4 regions of the Georgenia sp. X1117 genome follow, and region 2 is predicted to be linked to each of the others. Evidence: riboswitches for the same ligand, from Rfam matches in the RefSeq annotation. Region 2 holds a riboswitch; each other region holds the start of a gene.
The links. Region 2 has a riboswitch for thiamine pyrophosphate ahead of thiM (hydroxyethylthiazole kinase). Riboswitches for the same ligand answer to the same signal wherever they lie in the genome.

Region 1 (3,313 bases), on a different replicon from region 2:
GTCCGGCGACCTGCCCGTGGAGACCCCGAGCGAGGAGCCGTCGCTCGGAGAGGAGGGTGTCCCGTGACCGACCGCCACACCCCGGGCCGGGCCGGGGTGGAGACCGCCGCCGACCCGCGCACCAGCTCCGCGCGCCCGTCGGGCAGCCACCGGCCCGGCGCCCGCGCCGCCTGGGGCCGGCGCCGCCGCACGGCCGCCGCCCGACGGCGCCTGGCCCCGACGTCGTGGAAGCTCGTCATCGGGCTCACCGTGGTGTGGGTGCTGCTGTGGGGCGACCTCTCGCTGGGCAACCTCGTGGCCGGCTTCGCGCTGGCGCTGTTCGTCACGATCCTCATGCCGATGCCGCGGGCCACCGGACGCACCACCGTGCGGCCGCTGGCGGTCGTCGTGCTCGCCGCGGTGTTCGTCAAGGAGGTGCTCGTCGCCTCCTGGGACATCGTCACGCTGGTCGTGCGGGGGCGGGCGCCGCGCGGCGCCGTCATCCGCGTCCAGATGCGCTCGCACTCCGACCTCATCCTCACCGCCACCGGCGGCATGTGCTCGCTCGTGCCCGGCTCGCTGGTGGTCGAGGCCATGCGCAACTCCGGGATGCTCTACATGCACATCCTCGACGTCGACGTCGCCGGCGGTCTCGAGCAGGCGCACGCCGACGTGCTCGCCCAGGAGGAGCGCCTGCTGCGTGCCTTCGCCACCGACGACCAGCTGGTCGACGCCGGCTTCCGCCCCGGCTGGTCGCGCCGCGCCGGACGCCTGCCGGCCCCCTCGGTCGAGGGCGCCGCAGCCTCCGCGCCGGCCGAGGACCCGGCCGGGACGAGCACGGGAGGTGAGGCCTGATGGAGATCGTCGTCTACGTGTGCCTGGGCATCGTCGTGCTCGCGATCTTCGTCGCGCTGGCGCGGATGGAGCGCGGTCCCTCGACCCTCGACCGCGCGGTGGCCACCGACGTCGTCACCGCGTCCGTCGTGGCGCTCATCGCGCTGCTCATCGCCTGGACCGGGAGCGCGGCCTACGTGCCGATCCTCGTGGTGCTCACGCTGGTCGGCTTCCTCACCACGGTGACGATCGCGCGGTTCACCTCGGTGGAGCGGTCCGACGAGGCGCGCATCCTCACCAAGGAGGAGCTCGAGCAGGTGCTCGAGCGCGAGCGGGAGATGGACGACGACGACGCGCCGGTGCACGGTCCGGAGTCGCCGCGCGTGACGGGGGAGGAGCAGTCATGAGCTGGACGGCGGTGGCCTCGGTGCTCGGCGGTGTCTTCCTCGTGGCGGGTTCCCTGCTCGTCCTGGTCGCGGCGGTCGCGCTGGTCCGGTTCCCGGACCTGTTCGCGCGCATGCACGCTGCGGCCAAGCCCCAGGTGCTCGGCCTGTCCCTGCTGATGATCGGCGTGGCTCTCGAGGTGCGCGACTCCCGGATCGGGTGGACCCTGGTCCTCGTCGTCGCGTTCCAGTTCCTCACCGCACCGATCAGCGCGCACATGGCCGGGCGCGGCGGCTACCGCACCGGTCGCGTGGACCGGTCGGCGCTCGTGGCCGACGAGCTGGCGGAGGACATCGAGGCCGCCGGAGGGGACCACGCGTACAAGCAGACTGGGGCATGATCGTCCCAGCGGGAGCGCACGGCCGACCGTGCGGGACACCGACAACCCCCGGGACGCCCGTCCCGGACCACGGAGGGCAGAGATGGACATCGGCTGGAAGATCGTCAGCACCGGCGCCGGCGCGGTCGCGGGCATCGCCGCGAACAAGATCCTGCAGAAGGGCTGGGTCGCGGTGACCGGGCACGAGCCGCCGGAGGCCATCGACGGCGACGACTCGGTCTCGCTGGTCGAGATCGTCATCTTCTCCGCCGTCTCGGGCGCCGTCATCGGGCTCATCCGTCAGCTCGCCACGCGCCAGGCCGCGAAGTGGTACAAGCCCGCGGAGCTCGAGCTGGCCAAACTCACCGACGACGACTGAGGCCCCGCCTCGCCGGGGTAGCATGGCCGGCGAACGACAGGGGAGCGCCCACGTGGCGCTGAGAGTGCGGCACGCCGCAGACCCTCGAACCTGATCCGGTTAGCACCGGCGGAGGTAGTCGGGACTTCTCTCCGTCGTCGCGGCACCCGCCGCGACGACGAACCCTGCGCACCCACACGGGAGGCAGGCCATGCACAGCAGCATCACCGGTACGACCAGCAGCACCCGCACGACGACGATCACCGCCCGCGTCCGCCCGGCGCGGCTCCTCGGCGCCACCGCCCTGGCGCTGACCCTCGCCGGCTGCTCCCTCGGCGGCGGGGACAGCTCCGACGACCCGGCACCGGGGAGTGGCAGCGACGAGGCGGGCACGGAGAGCGGCAGCGGCGAGGCCGCGGGCGGCGGCTCCGGCAACGGGGGTTCCGGCAGCGGCGGCGAGGTCGCCCTGGTCACCCACGACTCCTTCAACATCCCCGAGGAGCTCGTCGCGCAGTTCGAGCAGGACACGGGCTACACGCTCGTCGTCACCGCGCCGGGCGACGCCGGCAGCGTCGTCAACGAGCTCCTGCTCTCCGCGGGCAGCCCGAGCGCCGACGTCGTCTACGGCATCGACAACGCCTACGCCACGCGCGCGATCGACGGCGGGGTGCTCGAGCCCTACATCTCGCCCGCGCTGCCGGACTCCGCGCAGGACCTCCTGCTCGAGGGCAGCGACGAGCTGACCCCGATCGACTTCGGCGACGTCTGCCTCAACGTCGACACCGCCTGGTTCGCCGAGGACGGCCGCCCCGCGCCGACGGACCTCGAGGACCTCGCCGACCCCGCCTACGCCGACCTCACCGTCGTCACCGACCCCAACACCTCCTCCCCGGGCATGGCCCTCCTGCTCGCGACCGTGGCCGAGTACGGCGAGGACGGGTTCGCCGGGTACTGGCAGCGCCTGGCGGACAACGGGGTGCGCGTCGTCGACTCCTGGTCGGACGCCTACTACGTGGACTTCACCGTGGTCGGCGGCGACCGACCCGTCGCCCTGTCCTACTCCTCCTCGCCGGCCGCCACCCTCACCGAGGACGGCTCCGCCTCGACCACCGCGGCGGTGATGGACACGTGCGTGCGGCAGGTGGAGTACGCGGGCGTGGTCGCGGGGGCGGCGAACCCCGAGGGGGCGCGCGCCGTCGTCGACTGGCTGCTCTCGGAGGAGGTCCAGGCCGCGCTGCCCGGGTCGATGTACATGTACCCCGTCGACGACGCCGCCGCGCTGCCCGAGGAGTGGGCCGAGTTCGCGCCGCCCGCCGAGGAGCCGCTCGGTGTCCCGGCCGCCGAGATCGAGGCGGGCCGGGAGGAGTGGCTGCGCGCCT
Region 2 (3,313 bases):
CCAGCGCGACCGCGACGGCGATGCCGGTGGCGGCCGAGACGAAGTTCTGGACCGCGAGACCGGCGAACTGGACCGTGTAGGAGAGGTCCTCGCCGGAGTACGCCTGCCAGTTGGTGTTCGTCACGAAGGAGATCGCGGTGTTGAACGCGACCCCCGAATCGATCGACTCATTGCCCAGGGAGTAGGGCAACAGCTCCTGGAGCCGCAGGAGACCGAACAGCGCGAGGACGCCCACCAGGGAGAACAGCAGCACGGACCGCAGGTAGGCGGGCCAGGACTGCTCGCGGGAGGAGTCGACGCCGAGGACGGCGAACACGCGCGTCTCCCAGCGCGAGGAGACTGGGGCGGTGAAGACCCAGGCCATGTAGTCGCCCATCGGGCGGTACACGACCGCGAGAGCGGCGACGAGTGTGAGGACGCTCGCGACGAGGTAGAGCCAGTCCATCAGAAACGCTCCGGTGCAAGCAGGGCGATGAACAGGTACACGATCGCGGCGAGACCGAGGAGGAGGGCGAGGATCTCGAGTACGATCACAGCTTCTCCACCGCCCGCGCGATGAGGGCGACGACCGCGAATAGGGCGATCACGCCGACCACGGAGAGGACGTCGAGCACAGCAGGACTCCGTTCTGAGTAGGGGCGGCCGCCGTCCGGCGGTCGCACGCCGAGGTGCGGCGCGATACCGAGCACACACCGTTCACGGCGGCGGGACAGGCGTCCTCACGGAATCCATACGGCTCTCGAGCCGATCCTCATGGACTGCTTACGCCAGTCGTCCCCCGGCTGGGGCTCAGGTCACCGACAGCACTCGGTGCGACACCACACTGGGCTCCCACACACCGGAATCTGCAAAACCGTCACCATTCGCTGTGGGGACGCTAGATAGGGCCTCCAACACAACTCGCAGCGTTCCACGCCACACACTGCCGACGGCCTACCTAGTCGCGTTGCGGAAACCTACAGCTTTACGAGACACACAGCCGAGCGGCGAAGGGATCGTCTCGAGCTGGGTCGATACCGAGCGGCGGTGTCTCGTGAAGTCGTCGCACCGTGTTGCGTCTCAGATCTTCCAGAGCAGCGAGTTTGTGAGGCATCATGTGGTGATGAGGCTTCTGGGGTATGTCAGGTTCCGAAGTCCACTGCACGATCGTCCGAAGTCGACTGCACATTCAAAGGTTGCGCAGCCGTTGTCTGGTGAGGCGCCATGGTGAGGGCTGCGGCGGCCAAGGAACGCGCGTCGGGCACTGGTGACAGCACGCCCGGACGGTCCGAGGCGCGACCCTTTTGCGGTCGCTGAAGCGAGGGCACGGTGCGGGGAACGGTGCGGATGTTAGGCTGGTGAATGACGCGGGGTGCCGTGCTGGTACGGCTGAGATCACACCCGTTGAACCTGATCTAGTTCGTACTAGCGAAGGGAACGTCGCCGATGTCGGCACCTTCTTCCGTCCCTACTGTCCCACTCGATGCTGCCGCTGTGGGCGAGGCCTTGGCCGCGATGCGCGGGCATGCCCCGCTGGTGCAGTGCCTGACCAACGTCGTCGTCGCTCAGTGGACAGCGAACGTCCTGCTCGCGGTCGGCGCCAGTCCGTCGATGGTGGATAACCCGGAGGAAGCCGGGCCGTTCGCCGCCGTCGCCGACGGGGTCCTGGTCAACCTCGGCACGCCCCAAGAGGCGACGGTGGCTGCGATGCACGGCGCGGTCAGTGCCGCCGCGGCGGCCGGCACCCCGTGGGTGCTCGACCCGGTCGGGGTGGGTGGGCTCGCCTGGCGCACCCGGGTTGCCGTCGACCTGCTCGCCCACGCCTCCCCGGCACTCGTCCGTGGCAACCCCTCAGAGATTCTCGCTTTGGCCGGTGGGGGCAGCGGTGGGCGGGGCCCGGAGAGCGTCGACGCCGCCGAGGACGCCCTCGACGCCGGCCGGGCGCTGGCCCGGGAGCACGGCACCATCGTCGCGGTCTCCGGGGAGGTCGACCACCTCACCGACGGCACCCGGCTGGTGCGGGTGGACAACGGCCATCGATGGTTGACCCAGGTCACTGGCGGTGGGTGCGCGCTGGGCGCGCTCATGGCTGCCTTCGCCGCCACCACCGACGACCCGCTCCTGGCCGCCACGGCCGCGACCGCGACATACACCGTGGCCGCCGAGGTCGCGGCCGAGCGTGCCGCCGGGCCGGGGAGCTTCGCCGTCGCGCTGCTCGACTCTCTCGCCACCCTCAACCCGCAGAAGTTGACCGAGAAGGTGGTGCTCCGGTGACCCGCCGACCGGTGAACCTCAGCCTCTACCTGGTCACCGACACCGGTTTGTGCGGCCCACGGGGCGTGCCCGCGACCGTGCAGGCTGCGGTCACGGGCGGGGTCAGCGTGGTGCAGTTGCGTGACCCGGGCGCCACCGACGCCGACTTCGTCGCCCTCGGCGTGGCGGTCCGCGAGGTGCTGGCGGGGACCGGGGTGCCGCTGATTATCGATGACCGGGTCCACCTCGTTCAGGACATCGGCGCCGACGGCGTCCACGTCGGTCAGCGCGACATGCCGCCTGCTCAGGCCCGGCAGTTGCTCGGGCCGGACGCCATGGTCGGGCTGTCGGTCAGCACGATCGAGCAGGTTCGCACAGCACGCGGGCTCGGTGACGGCGTCTTGGACTACCTCGGCGTTGGACCGGTGTGGCCGACGGCGACCAAGCCTGACCACGGCACTCCGATCGGCCCGGGCGGGGTGGCTGCGGTGGCCGCCGCGAGCCCGTGGCCGGTCGTCGCCATCGGCGGCATCACCACGAAACGCACCGGCATGCTGCGCCACAGCGGCGCCGCCGGCGTGGTGGTCGTCTCGACGGTGTGCGCCGCGGAGGAACCAGCCGTGGCGGCCGCGAGCCTGCGGGCCGCGTGGGACGGGCAACCGTGAACCCCCGCCCACCGATCGCGCTGACGATCGCCGGCTCCGATCCCTCCGGCGGGGCCGGTATTCAAGGCGACCTCAAGACCTTCTCCGCACTGGGTGCCTACGGCACCGCGGTGCTCACCTCACTGACCGCCCAGTCCACCCAGGGAGTCACCGGTGTCCACGTCGTCCCCGCGGACTTCGTCCGCGCCCAGCTGGACACCCTCGTAGACGACGTGGCGGTTGACGCCGCCAAGATCGGGATGCTCGCCTCCGCGGCCACCATCGAGACCGTCCTCGCCTTCCTCGACAAGCGCTCCGACGCGGTGCCGGTTGTGGTCCTCGACCCCGTCATGGTGTCCACCGCCGGTTCCCGGCTGCTGGCCGAGGACGCCGTCGAGCCGATGCGCCAACTCCTGCCGTACGTCTCCCTCATCACG
Region 3 (3,313 bases), on a different replicon from region 2:
CGCGTGCAGGAGCGTCGACTTCCCCGACCCCGAGGGTCCCAGGACCACCGCCTGCTCACCGGCGTCGAGGGACACGGACACACCGGACACCACCGGCTCGGACCTGCCCCGGAAGCGCACGGCGAGGTCGGCCACGCGCAGGGCCGCGACGGCGGTGGCCGCGCCGTCGGGGGACGGGGTGACCCCGACCGCGGGGGAGCCCGCCGGGCGGGCGCTCGTCACGAGGTCCCCGCCCGGCCGATGGCGAAGTTGTCGGTGACGCCGGTGCGCGCGAGGGCGTCGACGACGACCTTGGCGAGCAGGCCGCCCAGCACGATGCCGGACAGCGCCTGGATGACGAGCCGCAGGGCGAAGATGTCCTGGCCGTACCAGCCCGAGCGGAACGCCGAGTAGAAGAACACGAGCGTCGCGCCGAGCAGGCCGGCCAGGGCGAAGATCTCCCAGCCGTACCGCTTATACCGGGTGAGGAAGAACGGCAGCTCGCAGCCCACGCCCTGCAGCACGGCGGCGATGACGAGGAGCGGGCCGACCGGGGAGCCGAGGAACGCGAACTCGATGACGGCGGCGATGACCTCGGCCAGCACGCCGGCGCCGGGGCGCCGCACGATCGCCACCGCGATCGGCGCGACGATGAGCCAGCCGCCGAACAGCACGTGCTCGGACAGGTCGCCGGCCGGGCCCATGAGCAGGCGCAGCCCGCTCCAGGCCTGGACGAGCGCCCAGTAGACGAACCCGAAGACGGCGCCGAGGACCACCACGAGCACGAGGTCCTTCAGCGCCCACGGCCCCGGCCCGGTCCGGGCCTCGCGGGGGCTCATGCCCGCCCGCCCAGGCTGGGCGAGCCCACCGAGACGGTGAGGTGAGCGACGACGTGCGGCACGGCGGTGCCGACCTCGGCCCAGGCGTCGGACGCGGTGGTCAGGACGTCGGCGAGGTCCCCCTCGAGCAGGGTGGCGTAGTGCGCCGGCGAGGCGGCGGTGCCGCGGCGTCGCGCGCCCTCGATCGCCCCCATGATGTGGTCCATGTGCTCGCCGCCGCCCGAGGACCCGTCGAGGAGGGGGTAGAGGGACCACTGGGCCTGAGCGTCGATGCCGGTCCGCGCGAGGTCGACGGGGACCGGGCGGGGAGCCCGGGCCCCCGTCGGGAGGTCGCAGGTCACCTCGCCGGGGCAGCCGCGCGAGAGCAGGATGTGGGCGACGACGTGCCCGCCCCCGGAGCCCCGCGAGGCCGCGGCGACGAGGCCGGTCGCGTAGGCCACCAGGCGCTGCTCGGCGGGCTGCTCGCGGGCCCCGACCCAGGTGCTCACCGTGTCGGTCTCGGTGACAAGGCCGGCGGTGAGCCCCTGCTCCTCGACGTCGGCCAGGGCGCCGCCGATGACCTCGGCGAAGTCGTCGGTGTGCGGGTGGACGCTGAGCCGCATCCCGATGCCGAGCTCGGCGGGGGTGGGAGCGGGGGCGCCACGACCGGACGCGTCCGGGGCGGTCGGGTGGTCGCGCGGTTCGGTCTGCTGGGTGTGCACGGTGCCGTCCTCGGCCCGCGGGTGTCGTCGAGTCCCGCCGGCGCGGTGTGCCGACAGGCTCCCTGCTCCCTACGCCGGTACGAACCGGATCAGGTCAGCGGGTCTGCGGTCTCTCCGCACTCTCAGCGCCGGCAGGCGCTCCCCGGGGGTTGTGCCGACCGTAACCGGTGGGGCGACCGGCTGTCGACCGGTGTCCAGGACGGGCCGGGCCACCCCCGTCCGTCCTGGCCGTCCCGGCCCGCCGCCGCGGGTCAGGCGCGCGAGCCGAGCGCCGCGATGTGCTCGGGCAGCCGGTCGTGGCTGCCGTACATGAAGTGGTTCTCCATGCGCTCGGAGAAGCGGCTCGCCTCGGTGGTCCGGCCGACCGCCTCGGCGACCTGGCGGACGTGGATCGGGGCCGCGCCGCAGCACACGCCGAGGTAGTGCACGCCCAGGTCGTACGCCTCGCGGGCGAAGGCGCCGATCTCGTACCGGTTGGTGTACAGCGGGTCCAGGCCGGTGGGGAAGGCGCGGCCGTGGGGGACCGGGGTGGCGGCGTCGACGTCGGAGAGGTTGAAGAACGTCGGCTCCGCGGCGGTGGTGCGGTAGGGGATCGGCAGCGCGCCGACGTGGCAGGACACCGCGGCGCGGATCTCCCGCAGCCACGGCAGCATGGTGGCCGGCCCGCGGAAACAGTTGAGCCCGACGACGTCGGCCCCGCCCTGCTCGAGACGCTGCGCGGTCTCGACGATCCCCACGCCGTCGGCCATCTCCTCCAGCGCCATCGGCGCGAGGGTGAGGACCACGGGCAGGCCCGAGGCGCGGGCGACCTCGAGGGCGGTCAGCGCCTCCCCGGCGTAGTAGAAGGTCTCCCCGACGATGAGGTCGGCGCCCTCCTCGACGGCCCAGCCGACCATCTCCTCGAACATCGCCCGCACCTCGCCCTGGCGGGCCGGGTCGGCGGGGTCCCAGATGTTGGAGTTGGAGATGTTGCCGGCCATGAGGTTGCCGGGCACGCCGTCGGCGACCTCCCGGGCGATCCGCAGCGCGGAGCGATTGAGCGGCTCGAGCAGGTCCTCCTTGCCGATGACCCGCATCTTCTCGCGGTGCCCGTTGTAGGTGAAGGCCTCGACGACGTCGGAGCCGGCGCGCTGGAAGTCGCGGTGCAGGGCGCGCAGGGCGTCCGGGTGCTCGAGGGCGACCTCGGGGACGAACTCGCCGGCGGTGAGGTAGCCGCGGCGCTCGAGCTCGAAAAGGAAGCCCTCGGCGCAGATCACCGGTCCGGCGTCGAGACGGTCGGTCAGGGTGGGCTGCTCGCTCATGTGCTGTTCCTCGGGGTCGGGGCGATGACCGCCGCAGTGAACCGCAGCCGCCCGCGTGCGCGCGCGTGCCCACCCCGGGTGCCCACCAGGTGGGACGGCCCTCAGCTCTCCCAGACCCCCGAGGAGCCACGCCGGTGGCTGCCCACGAGGTGAGTGTCCACGATCCCGACGGCCTCCATGAGGGCGAACATCGTCGTCGGGCCGACGTGGCGGAAGCCGGCCGCCTTGAGCGCCCGGGCCAGGGCGGCGGACTCCGGCGAGGTGGAGGGGACCTCGGCGGGAGTGCGCGGCGCCGGGGTCGCCTCCGGCCGGTGCGACCACACGAGCTCGGCCAGCCCGCCGCGGCCGCGCAGCTCGACGGTCGCGCGGGCGTTGTCGATCGTCGACTCGATCTTGCGCCGGTTCCGCACGATGGCGGCGTCGGCGAGCAGCCGTTCGACGTCGCCGTCGTCGAACGCGGCGACCGCGTCCACGTCGAACCCCGCGAACGCCG
Region 4 (3,313 bases), on a different replicon from region 2:
ACCAGGTGGCCACCCCGGTGGCGAGGTACGTCGGGGCCACGCCGAAGCGCTGGGCGAGGTCCTCGGCCCGCGAGCGCACCGCCCGGGCGTCCTGGTGCGCCGTGACCGCGGCCTGCCGCTCGCGCACGAGGTTGGACAGGCGGGTGGGACGGCCCGCGTAGAGCTGGGCGGTCCCGCCGGGGTGGGCGTGAGTGAGGTCGAGGACGGCCTCGCCGAGGTCGTCGTCCTCCCCCAGCCCCTCGGCGCCCAGCGCGGTGAGGTCGGCGATCCAGCGCTCGACGGCGCGGGCCACGGCCCCGGTGCGGGTCCCCGGCCGGGGACCGTGCGGGGCATCCTCGGGCCGGGCATCCTCGGGCCGGGCGGCGTCCCCGGCACCCGCGGGGGCACCCGCGGCGGTGGTCTGGTCGGCGTCGGGCGAGCCGGCATCGTCCCCGCCGGCGGCCGCCTCACCGGTGGCGTCCTCGGCCGCGTGGGCCGGCTGCCCGGTGGTGGCCGGGGCGTCGGTCGTCGGGGCGGACCTGGCGCGTCGCCGGTCGCTGTCCCGGCCGCGGCGGAAGGGCGGGATCGGCGGAGGCGTCATCCCACCAGGGTAGGCGCGCGACGGCCCGCGCGTCGGAGCGACGGCAGTGGTGTCGGGCGCTGGCCGGCGGCGGGGTGGCGGCGTCGCGGCCTCGGCGCCGCGGGCGACCCGCCCGGACAGACAAGAACGGAGCGTGACGCGCAGGGGGGGCAGGCGTCACGCTCCGTCTGACGACAATCATGCCCACCCGGACGGCTGAGCGCAAGCCCGCTCGCTCGCGGCCTGGGTCACAGGACCACGGGGGCGGGCGACGGGGTGCCCTCGGGCGGATTCGAACCGCCGACACCCGCTTTAGGAGAGCGGTGCTCTATCCCCTGAGCTACGAAGGCAGGAAGGCCGACCAAGGATAGCGCGCCACGGACGGGGGCCGCGTCCCACCTGGCGACCCCGCTGACCATGGGGGCACGGAAGTGTGGCAGGGTTCACGTCAGGTGCAACGTCGCACCGATTTCTCACCGGGGGCACCACATGCGGTCCACAGTCACCACCACAGCGACCACACTGGTGGTCGAGGCCGTGCTCGACGTACCGGCGCACGCGATCTGGCTCATCCTGTCGACGCCCGCGCTGCACGTGTGTCAGTTTTCGAAGTCCACTGCACGAGTGTCCGAAGTCGACTGCACATTTTAAGGTTGCGCAGCCGTTGTCTGGTGAGGCGCCATGGTGAGGGCTGCGGCGGCCAAGGAACGCCGTAGCGCAGCCGGGCACTGGTGACAGCACGCCCGGACGGTCCGAGGCGCGACCCTTTTGCGATCGCTGAAGCGAGGGCACGGTGCTGGGAACGGTGCGGATGTTAAGCTGGTGAATGACGCGGGGTGCCGTGCTGGTACGGCTGAGATCACACCCGTTGAACCTGATCTAGTTCGTACTAGCGAAGGGAACGTCGCCGATGTCGGCACCTTCTTCCGTCCCTACTGTCCCACTCGATGCTGCCGCTGTGGGCGAGGCCTTGGCTGCGATGCGCGGGCATGCCCCGCTGGTGCAGTGCCTGACCAACGTCGTCGTCGCTCAGTGGACAGCGAACGTCCTGCTCGCGGTCGGCGCCAGTCCGTCGATGGTGGACAACCCGGAGGAAGCCGGGCCGTTCGCCGCCGTCGCCGACGGGGTCCTGGTCAACCTCGGCACGCCCCAAGAGGCGACGGTGGCTGCGATGCACGGCGCGGTCAGTGCCGCCGCGGCGGCCGGCACCCCGTGGGTGCTCGACCCGGTCGGGGTGGGTGGGCTCGCCTGGCGCAGCCGGGTTGTCGTCGACCTGCTCGCCCACGCCTCCCCGGCACTCGTCCGTGGCAACCCCTCAGAGATTCTCGCTTTCGCCGGTGGGGGCAGCGGTGGGCGGGGTCCGGAGAGCGTCGACGCCGCCGAGGATGCCCTCGACGCCGGCCGGGCGCTGGCCCGGGAGCACGGCACCATCGTCGCGGTCTCCGGGGAGGTCGACCACCTCACCGACGGCACCCGGCTGGTGCGGGTGGCCAACGGCCATCGATGGTTGACCCAGGTCACTGGCGGTGGGTGCGCGCTGGGCGCACTCATGGCTGCCTTCGCCGCCACCACCGACGACCCGCTCCTGGCCGCCACGGCCGCGACCGCGACGTACACCGTGGCCGCCGAGGTCGCGGCCGAGCGTGCCGCCGGGCCGGGGAGCTTCGCCGTTGCGCTGCTGGACTCTCTCGCCACCCTCAACCCGCAGGAGCTGACCGAGAAGGTGGTGCTCCGGTGACCCGCCGACCGGTGAACCTCAGCCTCTACCTGGTCACCGACACCGGTTTGTGCGGCCCACGGGGGGTGCCCGCGACCGTGCAGGCTGCGGTCGCGGGCGGAGTCACCGTGGTGCAGTTGCGTGACCCGGGCGCCACCGACGCCCACTTCGTCGCCCTCGGCGTGGCGGTCCGCGAGGTGCTGGCGGGGACCGGGGTGCCGCTGATTATCGATGACCGGGTCCACCTCGTTCAGGACATCGGCGCCGACGGCGTCCACGTCGGTCAGCGCGACATGCCGCCTGCTCAGGCCCGGCAGTTGCTCGGGCCGGACGCCATGGTCGGGCTGTCGGTCAGCACGATCGAGCAGGTTCGCACAGCACGCGGGCTCGGTGACGGCGTCTTGGACTACCTCGGCGTTGGACCGGTGTGGCCGACGGCGACCAAGCCTGACCACGGCACTCCGATCGGCCCGGGCGGGGTGGCTGCGGTGGCCGCCGCGAGCCCGTGGCCGGTCGTCGCCATCGGCGGCATCACCACGAAACGCACCGGCATGCTGCGCCACAGCGGCGCCGCCGGCGTGGCGGTCGTCTCGACGGTGTGCGCCGCGGAGGAACCAGCCGTGGCGGCCGCGAGCCTGCGGGCCGCGTGGGACGGGCAACCGTGAACCCCCGCCCACCGATCGCGCTGACGATCGCCGGCTCCGATCCCTCCGGCGGGGCCGGTATTCAAGGCGACCTCAAGACCTTCTCCGCACTGGGTGCCTACGGCACCGCGGTGCTCACCTCACTGACCGCCCAGTCCACCCAGGGAGTCACCGGTGTCCACGTCGTCCCCGCGGACTTCGTCCGCGCCCAGCTGGGCACCCTCGTAGACGACGTGGCGGTTGACGCCGCCAAGATCGGGATGCTCGCCTCCGCGGCCACCATCGAGACCGTCCTCGCCTTCCTCGACAAGCGCTCCGACGCGGTGCCGGTTGTGGTCCTCGACCCCGTCATGGTGTCCACCGCCGGTTCCCGGCTGCTGGCCGAGGACGCCG

Region 1: linked by a shared signal. The riboswitch ahead of AC3D3D_RS10010 (thiamine ABC transporter substrate-binding protein) and the one ahead of thiM (hydroxyethylthiazole kinase) in region 2 are both predicted to bind thiamine pyrophosphate.
Region 3: linked by a shared signal. The riboswitch ahead of AC3D3D_RS06510 (YkoF family thiamine/hydroxymethylpyrimidine-binding protein) and the one ahead of thiM (hydroxyethylthiazole kinase) in region 2 are both predicted to bind thiamine pyrophosphate.
Region 4: linked by a shared signal. The riboswitch ahead of thiM (hydroxyethylthiazole kinase) and the one ahead of thiM (hydroxyethylthiazole kinase) in region 2 are both predicted to bind thiamine pyrophosphate.

Annotation. Positions count from the first base shown of each region.
Region 1 is NZ_CM173492.1:2,174,550-2,177,862, forward strand. It holds gene AC3D3D_RS09985 (Na+/H+ antiporter subunit D) at 1-67, shown strand, start outside; gene AC3D3D_RS09990 (Na+/H+ antiporter subunit E) at 64-834, shown strand; gene AC3D3D_RS09995 (MrpF/PhaF family protein) at 834-1,220, shown strand; gene mnhG (monovalent cation/H(+) antiporter subunit G) at 1,217-1,597, shown strand; gene AC3D3D_RS10005 (DUF4235 domain-containing protein) at 1,680-1,955, shown strand; TPP riboswitch at 1,984-2,089, shown strand; gene AC3D3D_RS10010 (thiamine ABC transporter substrate-binding protein) at 2,146-3,313, shown strand, end outside.
Region 2 is NZ_JBYMUV010000002.1:9,959-13,271, forward strand. It holds gene kdpA (potassium-transporting ATPase subunit KdpA) at 1-445, opposite strand, end outside; gene AC3D3D_RS15130 (potassium-transporting ATPase subunit F) at 445-534, opposite strand; gene AC3D3D_RS15135 (hypothetical protein) at 531-689, opposite strand; TPP riboswitch at 1,338-1,434, shown strand; gene thiM (hydroxyethylthiazole kinase) at 1,426-2,253, shown strand; gene thiE (thiamine phosphate synthase) at 2,250-2,897, shown strand; gene thiD (bifunctional hydroxymethylpyrimidine kinase/phosphomethylpyrimidine kinase) at 2,894-3,313, shown strand, end outside.
Region 3 is NZ_CM173492.1:1,433,435-1,436,747, reverse strand. It holds gene AC3D3D_RS06520 (ABC transporter ATP-binding protein) at 1-222, opposite strand, end outside; gene AC3D3D_RS06515 (ECF transporter S component) at 219-818, opposite strand; gene AC3D3D_RS06510 (YkoF family thiamine/hydroxymethylpyrimidine-binding protein) at 815-1,519, opposite strand; TPP riboswitch at 1,567-1,674, opposite strand; gene AC3D3D_RS06505 (homocysteine S-methyltransferase family protein) at 1,771-2,820, opposite strand; gene AC3D3D_RS06500 (DNA-3-methyladenine glycosylase I) at 2,922-3,313, opposite strand, start outside.
Region 4 is NZ_CM173492.1:1,523,984-1,527,296, forward strand. It holds gene AC3D3D_RS06950 (hypothetical protein) at 1-580, opposite strand, end outside; tRNA gene AC3D3D_RS06955 (tRNA-Arg) at 837-909, opposite strand; TPP riboswitch at 1,382-1,478, shown strand; gene thiM (hydroxyethylthiazole kinase) at 1,470-2,297, shown strand; gene thiE (thiamine phosphate synthase) at 2,294-2,941, shown strand; gene thiD (bifunctional hydroxymethylpyrimidine kinase/phosphomethylpyrimidine kinase) at 2,938-3,313, shown strand, end outside.